DNA from 4 places in the Virgibacillus kekensis genome. Region 3 is predicted to be linked to each of the others. Evidence: riboswitches for the same ligand, from Rfam matches in the RefSeq annotation. Region 3 holds a riboswitch; each other region holds the start of a gene.
The links. Region 3 has a riboswitch for S-adenosylmethionine ahead of ACFO3D_RS12745 (5-methyltetrahydropteroyltriglutamate--homocysteine S-methyltransferase). Riboswitches for the same ligand answer to the same signal wherever they lie in the genome.
Positions count from the first base shown of each region.

Region 1: it holds a riboswitch for S-adenosylmethionine, as region 3 does, so the genes downstream of both, ACFO3D_RS10705 (methionine ABC transporter ATP-binding protein) here and ACFO3D_RS12745 (5-methyltetrahydropteroyltriglutamate--homocysteine S-methyltransferase) in region 3, are expected to answer to the same signal.
Region 2: it holds a riboswitch for S-adenosylmethionine, as region 3 does, so the genes downstream of both, ACFO3D_RS18845 (carboxymuconolactone decarboxylase family protein) here and ACFO3D_RS12745 (5-methyltetrahydropteroyltriglutamate--homocysteine S-methyltransferase) in region 3, are expected to answer to the same signal.
Region 4: it holds a riboswitch for S-adenosylmethionine, as region 3 does, so the genes downstream of both, ACFO3D_RS14060 (5-methyltetrahydropteroyltriglutamate--homocysteine S-methyltransferase) here and ACFO3D_RS12745 (5-methyltetrahydropteroyltriglutamate--homocysteine S-methyltransferase) in region 3, are expected to answer to the same signal.

Region 1 covers NZ_JBHSFU010000005.1:88,613-93,595, reverse strand. The annotation lists gene ACFO3D_RS10725 (arsenate reductase family protein) at 609-971, shown strand; gene gcvH (glycine cleavage system protein GcvH) at 1,043-1,426, shown strand; gene ACFO3D_RS10715 (toprim domain-containing protein) at 1,681-2,034, shown strand; gene ACFO3D_RS10710 (thioredoxin family protein) at 2,208-2,522, shown strand; SAM riboswitch class I at 2,595-2,707, shown strand; gene ACFO3D_RS10705 (methionine ABC transporter ATP-binding protein) at 2,810-3,841, shown strand; gene ACFO3D_RS10700 (methionine ABC transporter permease) at 3,831-4,499, shown strand; gene ACFO3D_RS10695 (MetQ/NlpA family ABC transporter substrate-binding protein) at 4,515-4,983, shown strand, end outside.
Region 2 covers NZ_JBHSFU010000015.1:205,927-210,909, forward strand. The annotation lists gene ACFO3D_RS18835 (MotA/TolQ/ExbB proton channel family protein) at 1-252, shown strand, start outside; gene ACFO3D_RS18840 (OmpA family protein) at 242-934, shown strand; SAM riboswitch class I at 1,128-1,232, shown strand; gene ACFO3D_RS18845 (carboxymuconolactone decarboxylase family protein) at 1,382-2,047, shown strand; gene ACFO3D_RS18850 (LLM class flavin-dependent oxidoreductase) at 2,095-3,465, shown strand; gene ACFO3D_RS18855 (sodium:solute symporter family protein) at 3,864-4,983, shown strand, end outside.
Region 3 covers NZ_JBHSFU010000007.1:80,222-85,204, forward strand. The annotation lists gene ACFO3D_RS12735 (DHA2 family efflux MFS transporter permease subunit) at 1-185, shown strand, start outside; gene ACFO3D_RS12740 (GNAT family N-acetyltransferase) at 311-772, shown strand; gene ACFO3D_RS12745 (5-methyltetrahydropteroyltriglutamate--homocysteine S-methyltransferase) at 1,351-2,457, opposite strand; SAM riboswitch class I at 2,587-2,691, opposite strand; gene ACFO3D_RS12750 (3'-5' exonuclease) at 2,828-3,442, shown strand; gene ACFO3D_RS12755 (short chain dehydrogenase) at 3,483-4,082, shown strand; gene ACFO3D_RS12760 (YdbC family protein) at 4,095-4,319, shown strand; gene sppA (signal peptide peptidase SppA) at 4,477-4,983, shown strand, end outside.
Region 4 covers NZ_JBHSFU010000007.1:323,876-328,858, forward strand. The annotation lists gene ald (alanine dehydrogenase) at 1-161, opposite strand, end outside; gene ACFO3D_RS14050 (PucR family transcriptional regulator) at 279-1,520, opposite strand; gene ACFO3D_RS14055 (YkvI family membrane protein) at 1,650-2,747, shown strand; SAM riboswitch class I at 2,850-2,952, shown strand; gene ACFO3D_RS14060 (5-methyltetrahydropteroyltriglutamate--homocysteine S-methyltransferase) at 3,062-4,177, shown strand; gene ACFO3D_RS14065 (GntR family transcriptional regulator) at 4,417-4,983, shown strand, end outside.

The DNA of each region.
Region 1 (4,983 bases), on a different contig from region 3:
GCGCTGAGCCTCCTCGTTCGCCAAGAACGCGTGGGGTCTCAACGTCTTCGCTTTCCCGCAGGAGTCTTCGTGTATTTCCTCCGCTTGTTAGTATTTTGATCAAGGATTTGTACAGTCCTTCGTTATATGAATGAGGTTTATTTCATCCTAATTTTGAAAGCTATCCTAAGCTGCGAAAAAATGCGACACTCCAGGGGGGAGAGCAGCTTCCGAAGACCCCACAGCGAGGGAACGAGCGAGGAGGCTGAGGTGCTGCCCCCGGAAAGGGAGTGTTTTTCCGCAGCGTCGGTTAAACTTACCATTAGCCTAATGATGAAAAGCACATTATAAATTATCATTACATCGCATTTTATATCAAGCTGCGAGGATTAATGAGCAACAAAAAATCTACGATAATAGTCAAAAGTTAAGTCTAGAACGAAACAGTAATTCCCAACAAGATTACCCGTTTTTTCTCTCGCCAATCGATTATTTCACAATTCTAATCTACTTTTAATTTCCCTGTAAAAAAGACGGTCCCATTATAGTACAATCCAATCGACCTTCGACCAGCTTGTTTGGTATAATAAAATATATGAATAGAGAAATAATAAGGAGGGAAATAACATATGGCACTGACATTTTATTGGTATCCCAATTGCGGAACATGTAAAAAGGCCAAAAAGTGGCTGGACGATCATCAAATTGAATATACACCTATACATATTGTTAATAATCCACCTGCAAAGGAAGACTTACTCGACTTCATGTCCAAAAGCGAGATGCCACCTAAAAAGTTCTTCAACACAAGTGGGAAAAAGTACCGTGAATTGAATATAAAAGAAAAAATTACTGATGCGGATACTCAGGAAATGGCTGAAATACTCGCATCTGATGGTATGCTGATCAAGCGTCCAATTGTAACAGATGGAGAGAAAGTAACTGTTGGATTCAAGGAAGAAACTTTCAACGATACATGGCTACAAAGTTAAGCTGAAATACTAGAAAAAAGCATTATTACCTAGTATAGTAATAATGCAATTATTAAATGGAGGGATTTTCTATGAGCTTGCCAAAAGACTTATTATATTCTGAAGAACATGAGTGGGTTAAAAAAGAAGACAGCAAGGTCCGTATCGGGATCACTGATTTTGCACAGTCTGAATTAGGTGATATTGTTTTTGTGGAACTGCCTGAAGTTGGTGATGAAATTGAAGCAGATGAACCTTTCGGAAGTGTTGAATCTGTTAAAACAGTCTCTGAATTGTATGCGCCATTAAGTGGCACTGTAGTAGAGATTAATGAGGAACTTGAAGACAGCCCTGAGTTCGTTAATGAATCTCCATACGAAAAGGCATGGATGGTTGTTGTCGAACCATCTGACGACTCAGAATTCGAAAACCTGTTATCTGCTGAGCAATATCAGGAAGTAACAGAAGAAGACTAATTATATCAGATTTAATACAGAGATTGGCTATTGAACAGCTATGGTTCATAGTCAATCTTTTATTTTACCGCCAGTATTCACTCCTTGTTCTCAAGCTAGATATTGGGCAAATTTCTTATGTGTGCCTAAACCTTGTGTTTTTACATAAAATAAAGAAAAGAATGTTTCCCCAAACGATACGTATGTGTGAATCAAGGGAATTAATGGTAATGTCAGTTCGGTAATTTGACCTTGTTTAAGGAGTGCATGTTATGATGACGCATGACCCGGAAAAAGTGATTATCGTGGAAGGTCTTACAGATAAAAAACAAATCAAACGGGTAATAAACGATCAAGTTGAAATTATCTGCACCAATGGTACGCTTGGCGTTGAACGTCTTGACGAACTTTTAGAGACATATGATTTGGATAATCGTGATGTTTATATACTGGTTGATGAAGATAACTCCGGATTAAAGTTACGTAAACAGCTTGCGAAGGAGCTTCCGCATGCTGAGCATATTCATGTAAGCAGTGAATATCGGGAGGTGGCCACTACACCGGAAAATGTCCTTGCCACCGCATTAATCGGAAAGCGAATTGAAGTCAATCCACTTTTTTTACTTTAGCAGGTAGTTAGTTAAGTTATACTGCCTGCATATGTGCGACTATGGCATTCGCCATTAGGACTTGTATTTCATATATAAGGACCTTTTAGAAAGCAGAGACTCTTTTTGGAAATTCTATATCAAATACTAAGTTTTATATTTAATGCCGAACCAAGTTATTAAGGGTGATTTTGTTGGAAAAGGTTACGGACGAAATTTTGAAAAAAGACCATTACTTGCTATATATTTATACACCATTTTGTGGGACCTGCGCAGTTGCCAGGGGAATGCTTGAAAAAATAGAAAAGGTCCATCAGGATACTATTTTTTTCGAAATGAATGCCTCACTACACCCTGAATTTATGCAGGAGCATCAGATTGAGAGTGTTCCTTGTTTGCTGATTAAAGATGGTAATCGGATCAGGGAAAAAGTGTATGCATTCAAATCCACTGCCAATATATACAGTTACCTCATGAAATACGAGCCAAGCTTATTTGCAGGAAAATAACATTTTTTATTGACAGGTTAACAAAGCAATGCTATCATCATGATTATCGATTTTAAATTAAATATGTATTATCTCTTATCTTGAGCGGTGGAGGGGCTGGCCCTGTGAAACCGCGGCAACCTCAGATGAATTATATATCTGAAAGGTGCCAATTCCTGCAAAGCAATGGCTTTGACAGATAAGGGAACTTGAAGACCACATATGTTTACGTCTTTCTGTTCTCTTGCAGAAAGGCGTTTTTCTATTTCATTAGGACATAATAGCAGATAAGGCAGAGGAGGATTACCGTGATTACAATTAAGGGTTTAAACAAAGTATTTACAGCCAAAGATCGTAATATTACAGCAGTTGATAATTTGACCCTTGATATAAAAGAAGGCGAAATTTTTGGTGTTATCGGATACAGCGGGGCGGGCAAAAGTACGTTCGTAAGGCTGCTGAACCGGCTGGAAGAACCAACCGGAGGAAATATTACAATTGACAATCAGGAAATTACTGCACTTAACACAAAACAGCTTCGGGCAGCAAGGCAGGAAATCGGGATGATTTTTCAGCACTTTAACTTGCTCTGGTCCAGAACAGTAGCAGATAATATCGCCTTTCCGCTGGAAATTGCTGGGGTCCCTAAGAGCGAGCGGCAGAAAAGAGTGCAGGAACTGATTGAACTGGTTGGCCTGGCAGGAAGAGAGCATGCATATCCTTCCCAACTAAGTGGTGGCCAGAAGCAAAGAGTTGGGATTGCAAGGGCACTTGCCAATAAACCTAAAGTACTGCTCTGTGATGAAGCAACATCAGCACTGGATCCGGAAACAACCAATTCCATACTCGACCTATTGGTGGATATCAATGAGAAGCTGGGTTTGACTGTTATCCTAATCACTCATGAGATGCACGTCATTCGTAAAATCTGCAATCAAGTTGCAGTTATGGAGGATGGGAAGATCGTGGAACAGGGAGATGTTCTCGACGTCTTTTTACGTCCAAAACAGCCTGTAACCAGGAAATTTGTTGAGCAGGTTATGGGTGTGAATGATGAAGACGAAGGAATTGACCATCTAATCGGAACATATGAACACGGTAAACTTCTTCGACTTCACTTTATCGGGGAGACCACAAACCAGGCATTAATCAGCCAGGTTTCCAAGAAATTTAATATCGAAGTAAATATCCTGCAGGGTAAAATTACCAATACTCAACGTGGTGCGTACGGAACCTTGTTTGTACAAGTGATTGGAGAATCGCAAGAGATTAGTCAGGCAGTCGGTTTTATTACAGAGGAAACTTCAGTGGAAGTGGAGGTGATCCATGATGCTGAATAATTTGTTTCCCAACCTGGACATGCAGGACTTGTATACGGCGACATATGAAACATTTTATATGACGATAATTGCACTGGCAGGAACGTTTATTCTTGGAATTCTGCTTGGACTGCTTCTCTATTTAACAATGAAAGGTGGCATCTGGCAGAATAAGTTCCTTAACCTGATTGTAGCTGCAATCGTAAACGTATTTAGGGCAATACCTTTCATTATTTTAATCTTATTGTTATTTCCGTTCACCGACTTTCTTATTGGAACGATCCGTGGTCCTAATGCTGCATTACCCGCTCTGATAATCGGCGCGGCGCCATTTTACGGTCGTCTTGTAGAAATCGCCTTAAAGGAAGTTGACAAAGGTGTGGTAGAAGCCGCCAAGTCAATGGGGGCAAAAACGCACACGATTATTTTCCGGGTATTACTTCCTGAATCGATGCCTGCATTAATATCAGGGCTGACTGTTACAGCAATCGCCCTTATCGGCTATACAGCAATGGCAGGTGTAATCGGTGCCGGTGGCCTTGGAAATTATGCATATTTCTTCGGGTTTCAGCGTCGGGAGTTTGATGTTGTGTTTGTCTGTACCGTACTCATCATAATTATCGTATTTATTTTCCAATTCATTGGAGACTTTATTTCAAATAAATTAGACAAAAGATAAAAAGGAGATAGGAAAATGAAAAAAATATTAGCATTTGCTTCAATACTAACTGTACTTATACTGGCAGCCTGTGGTGGAGAAGAAACAAACTCGGACGATAATGTTATTAAAGTTGGAGCATCAAGTACACCGCATGCGGAAATCCTTGAAGAGGCAAAACCAATTCTTGAGGAAAAAGGGATCACTCTTAAGATCGAAGAATATCAGGACTATGTTTTACCAAACGAAGACCTATCAAACGGCAATCTTGATGCGAACTATTTTCAGCACATTCCATACCTCAATAAGCAGATAGAGGAAGTTGGTTATGATTTCACCCATATCGGTGGAATTCATATTGAGCCAATTGGTATTTACTCCAAATCAATAAAAAGTGTAGAAGAGATTCCTGAAGGCACCGAAGTACTGATGAGCCGTAGCATAGCCGACCATGGTCGTATTCTTTCCTTACTAGAGGCGGAAGGTTTAATCAAACTTAAGGAAG
Region 2 (4,983 bases), on a different contig from region 3:
GCACTTGGAGGGAAGCTTGATAACGTAGGCAGGAATATCAGCGAATCAGTGGAGCGGACAAATCAAGGACTCAAGAACGAATTCCAGGAAATTCGACGGCTATCCAATGAGTTTCAGCAAAATAATTCTCGCTTTATTCAGCAGACACTTCAGGAACTTAACAGGGAAATACAAGGGCTGAACCGGCAATTAGGTAAGTTTGGCCGCCCGGTGGAAAATAATAATGTAAGGCTGAGACAGAATGACTACTAAATACCAGCGGCTTTTCAAAAGGGAACAGGACGAAGGACATTTCTGGCCATCGTTTACCGATCTGCTGACCATTATTTTGTTATGTTTTATTCTAATTTTCATTGCGATGATGATTATCAAGTCGCTGCAAATTGAAGAAATGAAAAAGACCATTGATCAAATCATGGGTGTAAGGGCAAAGCTTGTAAATGAGCTGCAGGCGGAGTTCAGTGATTCATCCCTGGGCATTGAAGTGGATGAAAAAACTGGTGCTATCATCTTTAATACAGAAATACTGTTTGCTTATGATAAATCTGAACTGAAGCCGGAGTCCTATCAGTTTTTGAATGAATTTGTCCCTAAGTATTTGGACATTTTGCTGCAGAACGGATTTGAAGACTACGTAGCTGAAATCATTATCGAAGGCCACACCGACCGTGATGGAAGCTATTTATATAACTTACAGCTTGCACAGGAGCGGGCGTACAGCGTCGCAGAATATATTTTAAGCGATGATTTTCCGTATAAAAATATTCAAAAGCACCTGCAGGAGAAACTAACGGTTAACAGCAAGTCTTTCACCGACTTTCGCAACAATGAGTCCGGTGAATACAGCGCAGCTGCTTCACGTAGAGTGGAATTTAAATTTAGGCTTAAGGATGAAGAGATCCTGGAAAAGACAAGGGAAATTTTGGCGAAATAGAAGAAAGGATTAAGGTGGTTAGTAACAGCTGGTTCTTTTTTCCGTATGCAAAGTTGTTTACTATTACGAGCAAGGAATCATTCACACGTTTGTATCCACCTTTTTACCTGGTTTGAAAAAAAATCACTTTTCTTACTTGACAGCTTTTTCTGTGTTCGATACTATTATGTACAATTATAAAAATTGAATAGTACTCTTATCCAGAGTCGGGGGAGGAAACTGGTCCTGTGATCCCGCAGCAACCTGTCATTATAACAAGGTGCTAATTCCAGCAAGCATTGCGCTTGAAAGATGAGATGGAGCTTTTTTTAAATTGACCTCTTCCTCATCGGGAGAGGTTTTTTAGTTTTTAAGGGGGGAGGTTGGAATACAGGAAAGCGTAATGTTTTAAACCAAGTAAAGTAATAAGTTTAGTACGTATTTAAATTTATTTAGGGAGAGATGAAAATGACAGTTACAAAAAACGATAGTCTGTACAAAAAATCTTATTTTAGCAGAATCACAGAATTGAAGAATTATGCGCCGGAGACATTCCAAGCTTTTTTCAACTTTAATGATCAGGCATTAGCCGATGGGAAGCTATCCGTTAAACTCAAGGAATTAATCGCCGTTGCGGTCGCCCATATCACTGGGTGCCCCTATTGCATCGAATTGCACGTAGGAAATGTGAAAAAGAACGATGCCTCGAAAGAAGAAGTGTCAGAAGCAATCTTTGTAGCGACCGCATTGAAAGCAGGCTCATCGTTCGCTCACGGAGTAAATGCCCTGAACGCATTTGACGGGGAAGGTGATGACGAGCTCTATAAAGCTTCCTACTTCAACCGGATTAAGGAGTTTTCTGGACTGAATGGTGATGCTTTCACAGCTTTTCTGGATTTTGACAAGAAGGCAGTTAAAGCCGGGAAGCTTACGGTAAAAGAAAAGGAATTAATTGCTGTGGCGTCTGCACATACAACAGGGTGTCCCTATTGCATTGACCTGCATACCAAGAATGCCAAGAAAGAAGGAGCAAGCCTGGAGGAAATCTCTGAAGCTATCTTTGTCGCAGTAGCTCTAAAAGCAGGATCGGCTATCGCGCACAGTGTCAACGCATTAAACGCTTACGATGACTAAGATAGCATTCTTGTAAAAAAAACACCTAAAAAAAGGAGACCTGCTGTATGGCTAAACAGATTCATTTAAACGGATTTATCCAGAATTCACCATCACCGCATTCAACTGGTTTATGGAAGCATGAGAAAGATGAAGGGGTTAACCATAATAGTCTTTCCTATTGGATTGACGCTGCTCAAACGCTGGAACGTGGTAAGTTTGATGCGCTTTTTATCGCTGATGTGCTTGGCACGTATAGCGTTTATGAAAACAGTCACCGTGCCGCAGCAAAAGGGGCTGTGCAGCTACCAGCCCATGACCCGCTGATACCGATATCCGCGATGGCTGCTGCCACGGAAAGCCTTGGGTTTGCACCAACCATTTCTGCTACATATGCCCAGCCCTATGCTTTAGCACGGCAGTTGTCGACGCTAGATCATTTAACTGGCGGAAGGGTCGCCTGGAATGTGGTGACATCATACCTGGAGAGCGAAGCAGTGAACCTGGGACTTTCCGGCCGTATGCCAAAAGAACTTAGATATGATCGCGCGGATGAATTTCTTGAAGTAGTTTATAAGTTGTGGGAGAACAGCTGGGATGATGAGGCTGTGGTTTATGACAAAGAAAACGATACATTCGCTGACCCGGAAAAAGTTCATTTGATTAACCATGAAGGGGAATTCTTTAACGTACCGGGACCGCATCTTGTGGAGCCTTCTCCTCAGCGGACACCAGTTTTGTTCCAGGCAGGGGCATCTCCAAAAGGAAGAGATTTTGCGGCCAAGCATGCTGAAGCTGTTTTCACAAAAAATCATTCACTGGATGCACTGAAGCAATATACAGCCGATATTCGTGAACGTACTAGACTACAGGGTAGAAACCCGGAAGATGTACTTATCTTTCCTATGATACTACCGATTATCGGATCAACGGAGGAAGAAGCATACGCAAAATATCAAGATTTAACCAGTCAGGTCAGCTATGAAGGTACAGCCGCACTTTTATCTGGCCATACTGGCATAGACTTCTCCCGATATGATCCGGATCAGTATATCGAGGACATGGAAACTGATGCTGTCCAAGGAAACCTGGATATGTATGCAAAGGACCCCAATAAAAAATGGACATTGCGTGAAGCGGTTAAAAATCATGGCCTTGGTAATGGAACCGTGAAGTTTATCGGTACCCCGGAACAAATCGCAGATAAAATCGAGGAATGGGCGAGAGAAGGCGATGTCGATGGTTTCAATATCGCGCAGACACATTCGCCAGGTACATTCCGTGAATTTGTGGATTACGTTGTCCCTGAACTCCAGAAGCGAGGAATCTATCGAAAAGAATATGAGGGTAGGACATTAAGGGAGAACATGTTTGGAAAAGGGAACGTCAGATTGCCGGATAATCATCCCGCGAAAAAGCTTGGAACTGTTAGCACCTGATTGTTGTTTTAGGACTGCGTATCGGATTATTCTAACGCAAGGGATTAGGAAATCGCGGAATAAGGTCCCGGCAGTCCAACTAAGTGGAACCTCATTCCGTTAATGGGGTGTAAAGGTGTCCAAAAAGAGGCCAAGTGGATCGTGGTTCCGCTATATGAACAATATCCACTGAAATTGACGATGAAATAAGCCAATAGAGGAATGATGTTCCAAATGAAGAGCTTAAACAGCTAAAATATGGCCCATAACGGAATGAAGTTCCATCACAATAGGTAATCTCAGTTGCACCTGAGATTACCGGTGAGTTTTTAGCACAGTCGATCAGCAGCAAATGTCGAAGCTCATATCAATCGCGTGGTTAATGAAATAGCCACAAACTAAATGGAAAGGGGACAGAGATGAGTACTGTAACATTATATACGTGGATAGGATTTATTGTATTTTTGGTTGTCATGTTTGTCTTAGGATTCATGAGTGCCAGAAAAACAAAAAATGTCAGCGACTTCGCTATAGGCGGGGCAAACCTGGGGCCTTATGTACTCGGTCTGTCCTTTGCAGCAACCTACTTAAGTGCAGCCACATTTCTTGGATATCCTGGGTGGTCCCATGCCTGGGGGCTCTCGAATCTATGGTTATTTTTAGCAATCATTGGCGGTGGACCAATTGGTGTGCTAATGGTAGCCAAGCGAGTACGAAAACTAAATACAGGGCAAAAATCACTTTCTTTACCAGACTGGCTGGGTGACTTTTACAATAGTGATATTTTGCGGGTAGGAACAGGTTTGATTCTGCTGTTTAATATCTTCTATATTGCAGCACAATTTGTTGCCGGTGCCCGTATATTTCAATATTTGCTTGATATGTCCTACACCGGAGGGCTAATATTCATTGCAACCATAGTAGTGCTTTATGTCTTCGCCGGCGGTGCGTTTGCCGATATATATACGGATGCTGTCCAAGCTGTCATGATGGCTATTGCTGGTACGTTTGTATTTGTTTCGGGAATTATCGTTTTCTGGGATGGAAGCATTACGGCGACATTTACGGATATTACCCAGAAACTAGCTGAGCGGGATACTAATTTAATAGAAGTATTTAATCCGGACTCAACCCATTTCTATTCTTTCGGTGTTGTATTCGGTGCAATTATCATCCAATGGGCATTTGCCTCAGCACCCCACTTATTTAACAAAGTGCTTGGTTTAAAAAGCGAAAAGGATCTGGGGAAAATGATTTTGACCTATGTCGTTGCGGCGTCATTCTCACTAGTTGTTCTTTTCGGAGGGCTATACAGCAGGGCGGCCCTGGGTGATAACGTGGCAGCTGCTGACCTGGCGTTAATGGAGTATGCGACTTGGGCTTTTCCTGCCATTATCGTAGCAATATTAGGGGTGGTCATCCTAGCTGCAGCAATGTCAACAACGGATGGTTTATTTGTATCTATATCGACCGTATTTGCCAATGATATTTTTCTAAAAGTATTAGTAAAACGGGGGATTGTCAAAGTTGATGACCAGA
Region 3 (4,983 bases):
TTGCAGGGGCTGTGGGGACAGCACTGCTTGTCACGGTCATGTCCAACAATATTATTCCTGGAGAAGGAATTAGTGGTGAGATACACGGCGTAAATGTTTCGTTTATCGTTGCTGGAGTGATATCACTGATTGGATTTATTCTTGCTTTCTTTGTAAAAAATTCTCGTCCCGGTGTGGACAATTAAAAATAGAATATGCTTAAACAACTCGGGGATTCTGTTCCCGGGTTTTTTTCGAAAAATATTAGTGACTGTTATGGTAATATAATCTGGAAGTACTGGAGATTGAGAGATGAAATGAGGAAGTTACGATGGAATTTTTCACGAATAAGTTGGAGTTATTAGCATGTGACCAGGAAAGGTTCATTCATTATTCCGAGTCATATACGATGGGACCTCATATTGAAAAGTATCTCGAAAAACTGAATGAGGATCCTCTTGAGGAAGGATGGGGCGTATGGTTTATTATTCTTAAGGAAACAAGAGAAGTTGTTGGAGACATCGGCTTTAAAGGAAGTCCTGATCTAAAGGGGAATGTAGAAATCGGTTATGGTGTTTCACCAATGCATCAGGGCAAAGGTTATGCCACTGAGGCGGTTGCAGGAATAATCTACTGGGCTTTTGAAACGGGGGCGGTGAAACAGATTACAGCAGAATGCTTGAATGATAACTTTGCTTCTATTCGAGTCCTTGAGAAAACAGGAATGCAACGAACTTGTTTTGATGGAGATATGCTGTATTGGTCACTGGACGCTGCTGACTGGGCAGACTAAGTCTTGTTCTAATCAGAAAAAAACGAAAACGAAGGTGTTATCGGCAGACGAAATGTCCTAAAGTAAAATAGTGCATGTGGATTTGGAAACAGGGCATATACTATCCTTTCAGGTGAATTATCAGTGGACGATATAGCCCGTCACACCAATGGTTTAACTAAATCTGATTAGGTGTAAAATTTCCCGCAAAAATTTTTATAAAAAAATACAATAAAAGGCTCCCAATTCCTGTGGAAATTTGTTAATATGATGTAGGATTAAATCAACGTAACGAAAGTGAGGGAGAAGACCGATGAAAAATATGTTAACTACTATTGTCTGGATTACAGGCATGTATTGTTTTGGTCATCTTTTATTCAATTTTAATTCGAATGAGCCAATATTAATGTTGGGAGAAAATATGCAGCTTACGCCTAGTTTGCTTACCATGATGGTAGAGTTACTGTTTTCTGTCAGTCTCTTAGTGTACCTCTTTAAATATACTGAAAAAAGCCCGGCGAAGAACTGCCAGCATAGTAAATAAATGGTTTGAAAATAGCCTGCAGTGAGAACTCCTCGCTGCAGGCTTTTATTAATCCTTATTTCTCCCAGACTTCATTTGCCAGGTCAACTACGAATTTCAATTTATTCCACTGTTCCTCCTCGGTCAATTTGTTTCCGTGATGGGTGGATGCAAAACCACACTGCGGACTTAAACATAATTGCTCCAGCGGGACAAACTGAGATGCTTCCCTGATCCGGGTTTTAATTGCTTCCTTATCTTCTAGTTCACCATTCTTGGAAGTAACCAATCCAAGTACGACTTGTGGTCCGTCATTTGGAATATGTTTAAGTGGCTTAAAACTTCCGGAACGCTCATCATCGTATTCAAGGAAAAATCCGTCGACATTTTCATTTGCGAGCAATGTTGGTGCAATAATTGCATAGCTGCCCTCGAAAGCCCATGTAGACTGATAATTCCCACGGCATAAATGGGTAGTAACGATCAGGTCTTCTGGTTTGTTTTCAAGTGAACCGTTTACGACGCGAAGCGCCAAGTCAATAAGTTGTTCGCGTGAATATTTTCCTTCGTTGAATGGAATTTCAGGCGCTGACAGTCCCGCAATATAAACATCATCGAGCTGAAGGTAACGAACACCTGCATCATAAAATGCCTGGATGGCATCCTGATAAGCTTTGATGATATCATTCGCATAGTCTTCAATATCCGGATAAACATCGCTGTTATGAATGCCGGAGTTAAACAGCTGGTTTGGACTTGGAATAGTCTGTTTGGCGATTGCGCGGCCGTCGACGATTTTGTTCAGGTCCACAAAATCCTGTATATGAGGATGATTGGGATTAAAGGAAACTTTGCCGGTATTCCGTACGTCATACTTTTCTGTCTCCGTGCCGATGAATTTATAGCCGTGGTCTGGAATATAACCATCTATTCCATTCAAATGCTCGAGAAAATCAAGGTGGAACCATGTACGACGAAATTCTCCATCACTAACTACTCTAAGGCCTAGTTCAATTTGTTTGTCGACAACACGCTTTATTTCTTCATTTTCAACTTCCCGAAGAGCTGCGGCACTGATGCTTCCATCTTTAAATTGTTTGCGTGCTTTGTGCAACCGGTCAGGTCGCAGCAGGCTCCCCACATGATCGGCTCTGAATGGTGCTTTGGTTAATGTAACTGACATGAAAATTCCCTCTTTCTATTAGTTTTTTGTGTAATTCCGAAGATGGAAGCTCTGACAATAAGCCTGATAAAAAATAAAAAGCCCTCTTCTGAAAAAAGAAGAGGGCAGTAGGTTCCGTAATTGTCGCTCTTCTTATCTTCAAGCTTAATGTTAAGCTTCTGGAATTAGCACAGTATTAAAAAATCTGTTGCTGAGGTTTCGCAGGGCCAGTCCCTCCACCTCTCTGGATAAGAAAGTTATTCAATTTTTTGGTTAATGAATACAATACACGGACGTATTATGAAAGTCAATACAATTTTGAAACTTTTTTGTAAGGTGCCTTCAGCAGGTGTGTTAAAATTATCCTATAAAGCTATGAAGGAGGTCTGGCATGTATTTTGTTTCGATAGATTTTGAAACAGCCAACGAAAAGCGTCACAGTCCCTGTGCAGTCGGTGTTGTTGTTGCTGACCAGACAGGTATTATAGATGAATTTTACAGCCTGATAAATCCCATGATGCATTTTAGCTCATTTAATACACGGATTCACGGTATTCGTGAAGAAGACGTGGAGGATGCACCAACATTCCCGGAAATCTGGCCGAAACTTAAAGACTACTTATCCCGTAAAATAGTTGTCGCACATAATGCAAGTTTTGATATGAGTGTGATTCGGAATACATTGGATTATTTCAACATTTCCTATCCAGAAATGGAGTACCTTTGCACGGTTAATATTTCAAAGCAGGTATGGCCGGACCTGATGAACCATAAACTTAATACCGTTGCAAATCATCATGGGATTCCCTTTGAGCACCACCACGCACTTGAGGATGCGCGGGTGGCGGCTAAAATATTATTAAAAGCATTTGAGACATACGATACAGGTGATATGGATATATTTTTAAAGAAGTGTCGTATGTCAAAGGGTAGGGTATATGACCGTGGTTATGTGCCGCCAAAAGTTAAGCGGACCAGGCAGAGCAGGAAGCTTTATTTCAGATAAAGCGGAGAAGGTTTTTAAAATGTGAAGGAGTTGATGTCAAATGAAAATACTTGTTGTAGGCGCGTCTGGAACGATAGGTAAAGAGATTGTCAGTGCACTAGAAGGTGACAATGAAATTATCCAGGCAGGGCGTAATGGTGCTGATGTGTCAGTGGATATTACGTCGCCTGACAGCATACGGGAAATGTATGCAGAAATCGGCAAAGTGGATGCAGTCATCAATGCTTCGGGAAAAGCCAATTTTTCTGCTGTTTCCGAGCTGACACCTGAAGTTAACGAAAAAGGAATTCAAAGTAAACTAAAAGGACAGATTAATCTGGTACTGCTTGGCATGGAACATGTTAATGACAACGGCAGTTTTACGCTGACTACCGGGGTAATGATGGATGATCCGATACCGATGGGTGCGTCTGCTGCAATGGCTAATGGTGGGGTGAAAGCTTTTGTTAAAGCAGCCTCGATCGAAATGCCGCGGGGGATTCGTATCAACAGTGTGAGCCCGAATATCGTGCAGGAATCATGGGATCGGCTTGGTGATTTTTTTGCAGGATTTGAACCTGTCCCGGCAAGCCGTGTTGCCCGTGCATTTGTGAAGAGTGTAAATGGTAAGCAAACCGGAAACAATTACGAAGTGTACTAGGAGGAACGGAATGTGGCGGAGCTGAAATTTGAAATTATTAAAACAATGGCTGTACTTAGTGAATCGCCAAAAGGATGGACCAAGGAACTGAATCTGATCAGCTGGAATGGCCGGGATCCTAAATATGACATCAGAGACTGGGCACCCGACAAAGAAAAGATGGGGAAAGGTGTCACTCTGACAAAAGAGGATTTAAGTAACTTAAAGGAAGCTCTTGCTGATCAGGATGAAATTTAGGGAGCTGACGGGGAACCGGAAGAATAGTTTTTCGTGTCTGGATGAACCAAGGCTTTTACCTATAAACTGGTGAAAGCCAGTTTCTCCGATAATAATGTACAAGCGTATCTGTCAGTAAAGAATACATATTTAAGCAGAAGGAAATGGAGGACCAGGATTGAACAAAAAGCGTTGGATTGCACTTAGTATCGCAGCAGTTTTATTTGTAGTATCAATTGGATTTCAGGCGATAACAAGCATTGTTACAGCTGACTTCCAGGCAATGTTTCAATTACCGAATACATCCAAGAAGTTTGAGGAAACAGTTATGGAACAGGGTTCAGGCAATAAGATTGTTGTTCTGGAGCTAGATGGAGTCATCCAGAACACAAACACAGCATCAATCCTGAACACCGGCGGATATAACCATGAAAGGTTCCTTGAGATGCTTGAGACTGCAGGCGAGGACCAAACGATTGATGGAATTGTCATACGGGTTAACACTCCAGGTGGGGGTGTTGTGGAAAGTGATGAAATCCACGATAAAATAGTGGAAATCAAGAAAGAACATGATAAGCCGGTATATGTATCGATGGGTAATACGGCTGCATCGGGCGGGTATTATATTTCAGCCCCTGCTGATAAAATTGTCGCACATCCGGCAACACTTACAGGCTCAATCGGT
Region 4 (4,983 bases), 240 kb from region 3:
CCAGCTTCTTGATACTCGGCATCTGAAAAGTTGCTTCCTAACCCAGCATCTTTTTCAATATAAACTGTTTGGCCAGCATTTATTAAATTTACAACTCCAGCAGGTGTCATTGCAACACGATTTTCATTGTTCTTAATTTCTCTCGGTACTCCAATAATCATATTTCACAGCTCCCTCTAACCAATTTATAACCTCATCGTAACTCTTTCATGAAGCGTTTACATTAGGTGAAAAGCTGAAAGAGAAAAGCATGATTTGTGTAAATACACAAATCATGCTTATTTTATACTTTCGATAATCAGATCCAGATAGAGGGTTGTTTTTTGGTTAGGGTCTTTCAGGTCAATTCCGCTGACCTCCCTGATACGCTTCAACCGATAGTTCATTGTATTGGAATGGATAAACAACGTCTTCGCAGCCTGGTATACATTATTATTACAATGCAAGTACACATCCAGCGTATGTAATAGGGACGTATGGTGGGTCTTATCATAACTGCGCAGCTTCTCGATCTGTGGATTTTGGTAATGAATTTGCTTTTGAAATTCATATAACCGCTCAATAAATTGGTAGACGCCTAAATCCTCATAAAGAAAAACTCCGTTAAGCTTATCAGGAAACTTCTCCTTAAGTCTCAATACCTCTACTGCCTGATGATGGGAATCAGCTATATTTTGGGCAGAGTGATAGAAAAGCCCGGCAGAACCATTCACACTATTTAGTTTTAACTGTTTACTCATTTTCTGAATGAATTGGTGTATAAATTCATTTATCGTCTGGTCTGGGTTTGCTTCGTCATCTAACCTCACAAGCATGATAAATTCATTATCATCAAACAATCGGGTAATGACTGAAACCTTTACTTGTGATTCCGATAAATAATAGGCATGTTTTTCCATCTGCTCCGTAACTTCATCTGAAAAACTGATGATAACGATGGCTTTATTGCCTTCAAGATTGATATTGAACTGCTTGGCCTTCCGGTGAATATCATCACTATCCCTGAAATCGCCGCGTAAAAGCTGCCAAAAGAAATCCTTATAGCCTTCTTCGGATTTTTGACGTCGCTGCCGGCTTTGAAGGAAAAACTTTCGGACATAAGCGGAGGCTTCTTTAAACAATTTTATTTCTTCGTCGGAAAGGGTCTGGTCCGAAGTATGAGCCCAGATAAACCCAAGGATCTCATTCGATTTTCGGATAGAGATGGCAACCCGTCGCCCAAGCCCGATTTCTTTTATCTCCGGTATGATGACAGGATGGTCACTGTCGATTAGTTTAGGCATAATCCCATTTTTCCATAACCCATTTATAACCTTATCAGGAACTTTTCGGTTCATGATTGTTGAAATTCTTGCTTCATCAATATTCTCTTTATGTTTGCTGTATGAGACGACATGATGATTGGAATCCTCTATTGTAATTGGACATTTGAAAATATCAGCAATACGGTCAGCCAGCTCGTCGGGAGACACATATACTTCATTTAACCGATTTTTCAGTGTATCTTGATGTTGTGTCATTTATATTTCCTCCACATTTATTTGAGTAAATAAACAAATCGTAGTATTTATATTTTAGTATATACACAAACAAAAATCATCATTCGAATGTTATAGTGTAATGGGCAAATAGGAATGGAGGAAAGTAACATGAAGAAAGCTATGATTATTGGAAGCGCTTTTATGGGCGTAATCGTAGGTGCGGGGTTTGCTTCTGGGCAGGAAGTACTCCAGTATTTTACTAGTTTTGGTTTAATGGGCATCGTTGGAGCAATTATTTCAACCGCTTTATTTGCCTATGCAGGCATGGCTCTCGTATGGTTAGGGAGTAAAATGAAAACGACTTCCCATAAGGAAGTAATTTATAAAATAAGTGGTAGGACATTGGGAATGATCATTGACTATATTCTTATTTTTACTCTGTTCGGTGTGGGCGTCGTGATGATTGCGGGTGCAGGTTCCAACTTGAACCAGCAATTTGGATTACCATTTGTTGCAGGCTCTATTTTAATGACCGTTCTCGTTCTTTTGGTAGGAATGTTGAGAGTCAACAAAGTAGTTACCATCATTGGTGGTATAACACCTTTCTTGATTTTATTTGTATTGATCATTTCGGTTTACAGTTTAATGACAGCTGACGGATCGCTTACGACCTTGGATAGTGTTGCAAGGGAACTGCCTACTACATTACCGAACTGGTTAATTTCAGGGATTAATTACGTATCGTTTAACATTGCAGTAGGTGCATCCATGGCATTGGTAATGGGTGGAGCAGAAACAAATCATAAAACTGCTGCATTAGGTGGATTGGCTGGCGGTCTGGGAATCGGTGTCCTAATATTATTAAGTAACTTGGCTATTTTCTCCAAGGTTGAGCAAGTTGGCGGGGCAGAAATGCCGATGCTGGCGATTGTCAATAATATCTCACCGGTACTAGGAACATTTATGGCCATCATAATTTTTGCTATGATTTTCAATACGGCATTAAGTATGTTCTTCTCGTTTGCCGCTCGTTTTACTGAAGAAGGGACAAGCAAGTTTAAAGCATTTTTTACAGTTACGATGATTGTTGGGTTTGTGGTAAGTTTAATTGGGTTCACCGATCTTGTTGCATATTTTTATCCGCTTATCGGATATCTCGGTCTAGTATTGATTGCTGTATTAATCGCAGCCCCATTCCGAATTAGGAAATTAGAAATAGAGGAACAAAAAGGTGAAGTCGTAAATAAAAAAGAAGCGATGTCTTAAATACGTCGCTTTTTCCTTCGAGCTATATTTTAAAAATAATCTTGATTAAAATCACTACTCCGTGTAAGGTATTGATATAATCAAACAATTTAATACTTATTGATCTTATCAAGAAAGGTGGAGGGACTGGCCCGTTGAAGCCTTAGCAACAGACTTGTAAAAAAGTACTGTGCTAATTCCAGTAGCATTTGCTTGAAGATAAGAAGAGCGATTTCAGATTAAATGTGAAAATCAAAACCTCTTCTTATATAGAAGGGGTTTTTCTTATGGACAAGATTCAAGCAATGTACCATCAAAACGAGAGAGGGATTTAGATGACTAAAACAGCAGAAACGAATGTAGTTAGAGCACCCTTTAAAGGAGACCACGTAGGCAGCTTCCTTCGCCCTGAGCGTTTAAAAGAGGCACGAGCACAAAAAGAAAATGGGAAAATCACCGCCGAGCAACTGCGTGAAATTGAAAATGAAGAAATTACGAAACTAGTTGAAAAACAAAAGGAAGCAGGACTCCAAGCAATAACCGACGGGGAATTTCGCCGTAGCTGGTGGCATTTTGATTTTCTCGAAGGTTTCGATGGAGTTGAGGGTTATACTCCTGAACAGGGACTGCAATTTACTGGAGTAGATACGAAAAAACATGGCATTAAGGTAACCAGTAAAATTGGATTCAGTGATCATTACATGATAGATCACTTTAAATTCCTAAAAAGTATTGCCGGGGATGCGGTAGCGAAATTTGCGATTCCAAGTCCCAATATGTTGTTTTTCAGAGCGGATTTTGAGGAGGGGCTATACACCAGTGATGAGGAACTGTTCAATGACTTGATAGCTGCGTATCAGGGAGTTATTCAGGCACTTTACGATGAAGGATGCCGTTACTTGCAAATCGACGACACGTCCTGGGCGAGCTTTTTTTCCGAAGAAGGAAGAGCCGCGTTGAAAGAGAAAGGACATAATCCGGAAAAGCTTGCATCACTTTGTGCGCGGGCAATAAACGAATCAATTGCCAAGCGACCGAACGATTTACTCGTAACGATGCATATCTGCCGTGGAAATTATAAGTCAACGTTTATGACCAGTGGCAGCTATGAAGCACTTTCTGAAACAATCTTCGGCGGCCTGGATGTTGATGGGCTTTTCCTTGAATTCGATGACGAGCGCTCTGGTGGGTTCGAACCTTTGCGGAGCGTGAATCGATCTGATCTATATGTGGTATTAGGGTTGATTACATCGAAATTTAGTGATTTAGAAGATGAGGAACTTGTAAAGGCCCGAATTGAGGAAGCTGCCAAGTACGTACCATTGGAGCAGCTTTGTTTGAGCCCTCAATGTGGTTTTGCTTCTACAGAAGAAGGAAATAATCTAACCGAAGAACAACAATGGGAAAAAATACGTCACGTGGTGAAAATCGCCGGAGATGTATGGAAGTGATGATATAAAGAGCAGGCAAGGTGGAGAGCCTATGCACCTCGGCAACCATTTAAATTATTTTGCTTTACGACTTAACCCCTTCTCTGTATGGAGAGGGGTTTTAATATTGATTAAAAAACTGTACTATTTCTTTTAGTGAATCATCGATACAGTTGTGTTTATTCTGAAAATCACTTGACAAAAATTAAGGCTTAACTCAAAATAATTGTATACAATTATACATAAAAGGTGTGCGTAGAATGAATAGTAATCGAAATATTAGAGTGGTAACGAAAGATTTTGTTTATGATCAAATTAAGCAAAAAATTATATCAGGTCGTTTGAAACCGGATGACAATGTTGTGGAAGAAAGTTTAGCTAAGGAATATGAAGTTAGCAGAACACCATTGCGTGGAGCTTTACAACAGTTGGAACACGAAGAATTATTGGTAAGAAAACCAAATGGAAGGATGAAAGTAGCCCCTATTACTGCCAAAGAAGCAAGGGAAATATTTATGGTTCGCAGCAGGTTGGAAGGAATTATTGCCATTGACGCTGCTAAACATATAACTAGAAAGGATATAACGTTTTTAAAGCACATCGCATATATGATAGAGGAATGCTCAGAACAAGGGCTTCACCATGATCAGGTTGATTACGGTATGAAATTCCATTCCTATTTATATGAAATAAGTGGAAATAAAGCCGCAACAAAAATATTGAATTTACTCAATAACCATATTAATCGATATCGTAGGCTAGGGCTGATTGATAAAACCAAGAGAATTAACAAAGAAGTGGATGATCATGCCCTCATACTGGAGTAT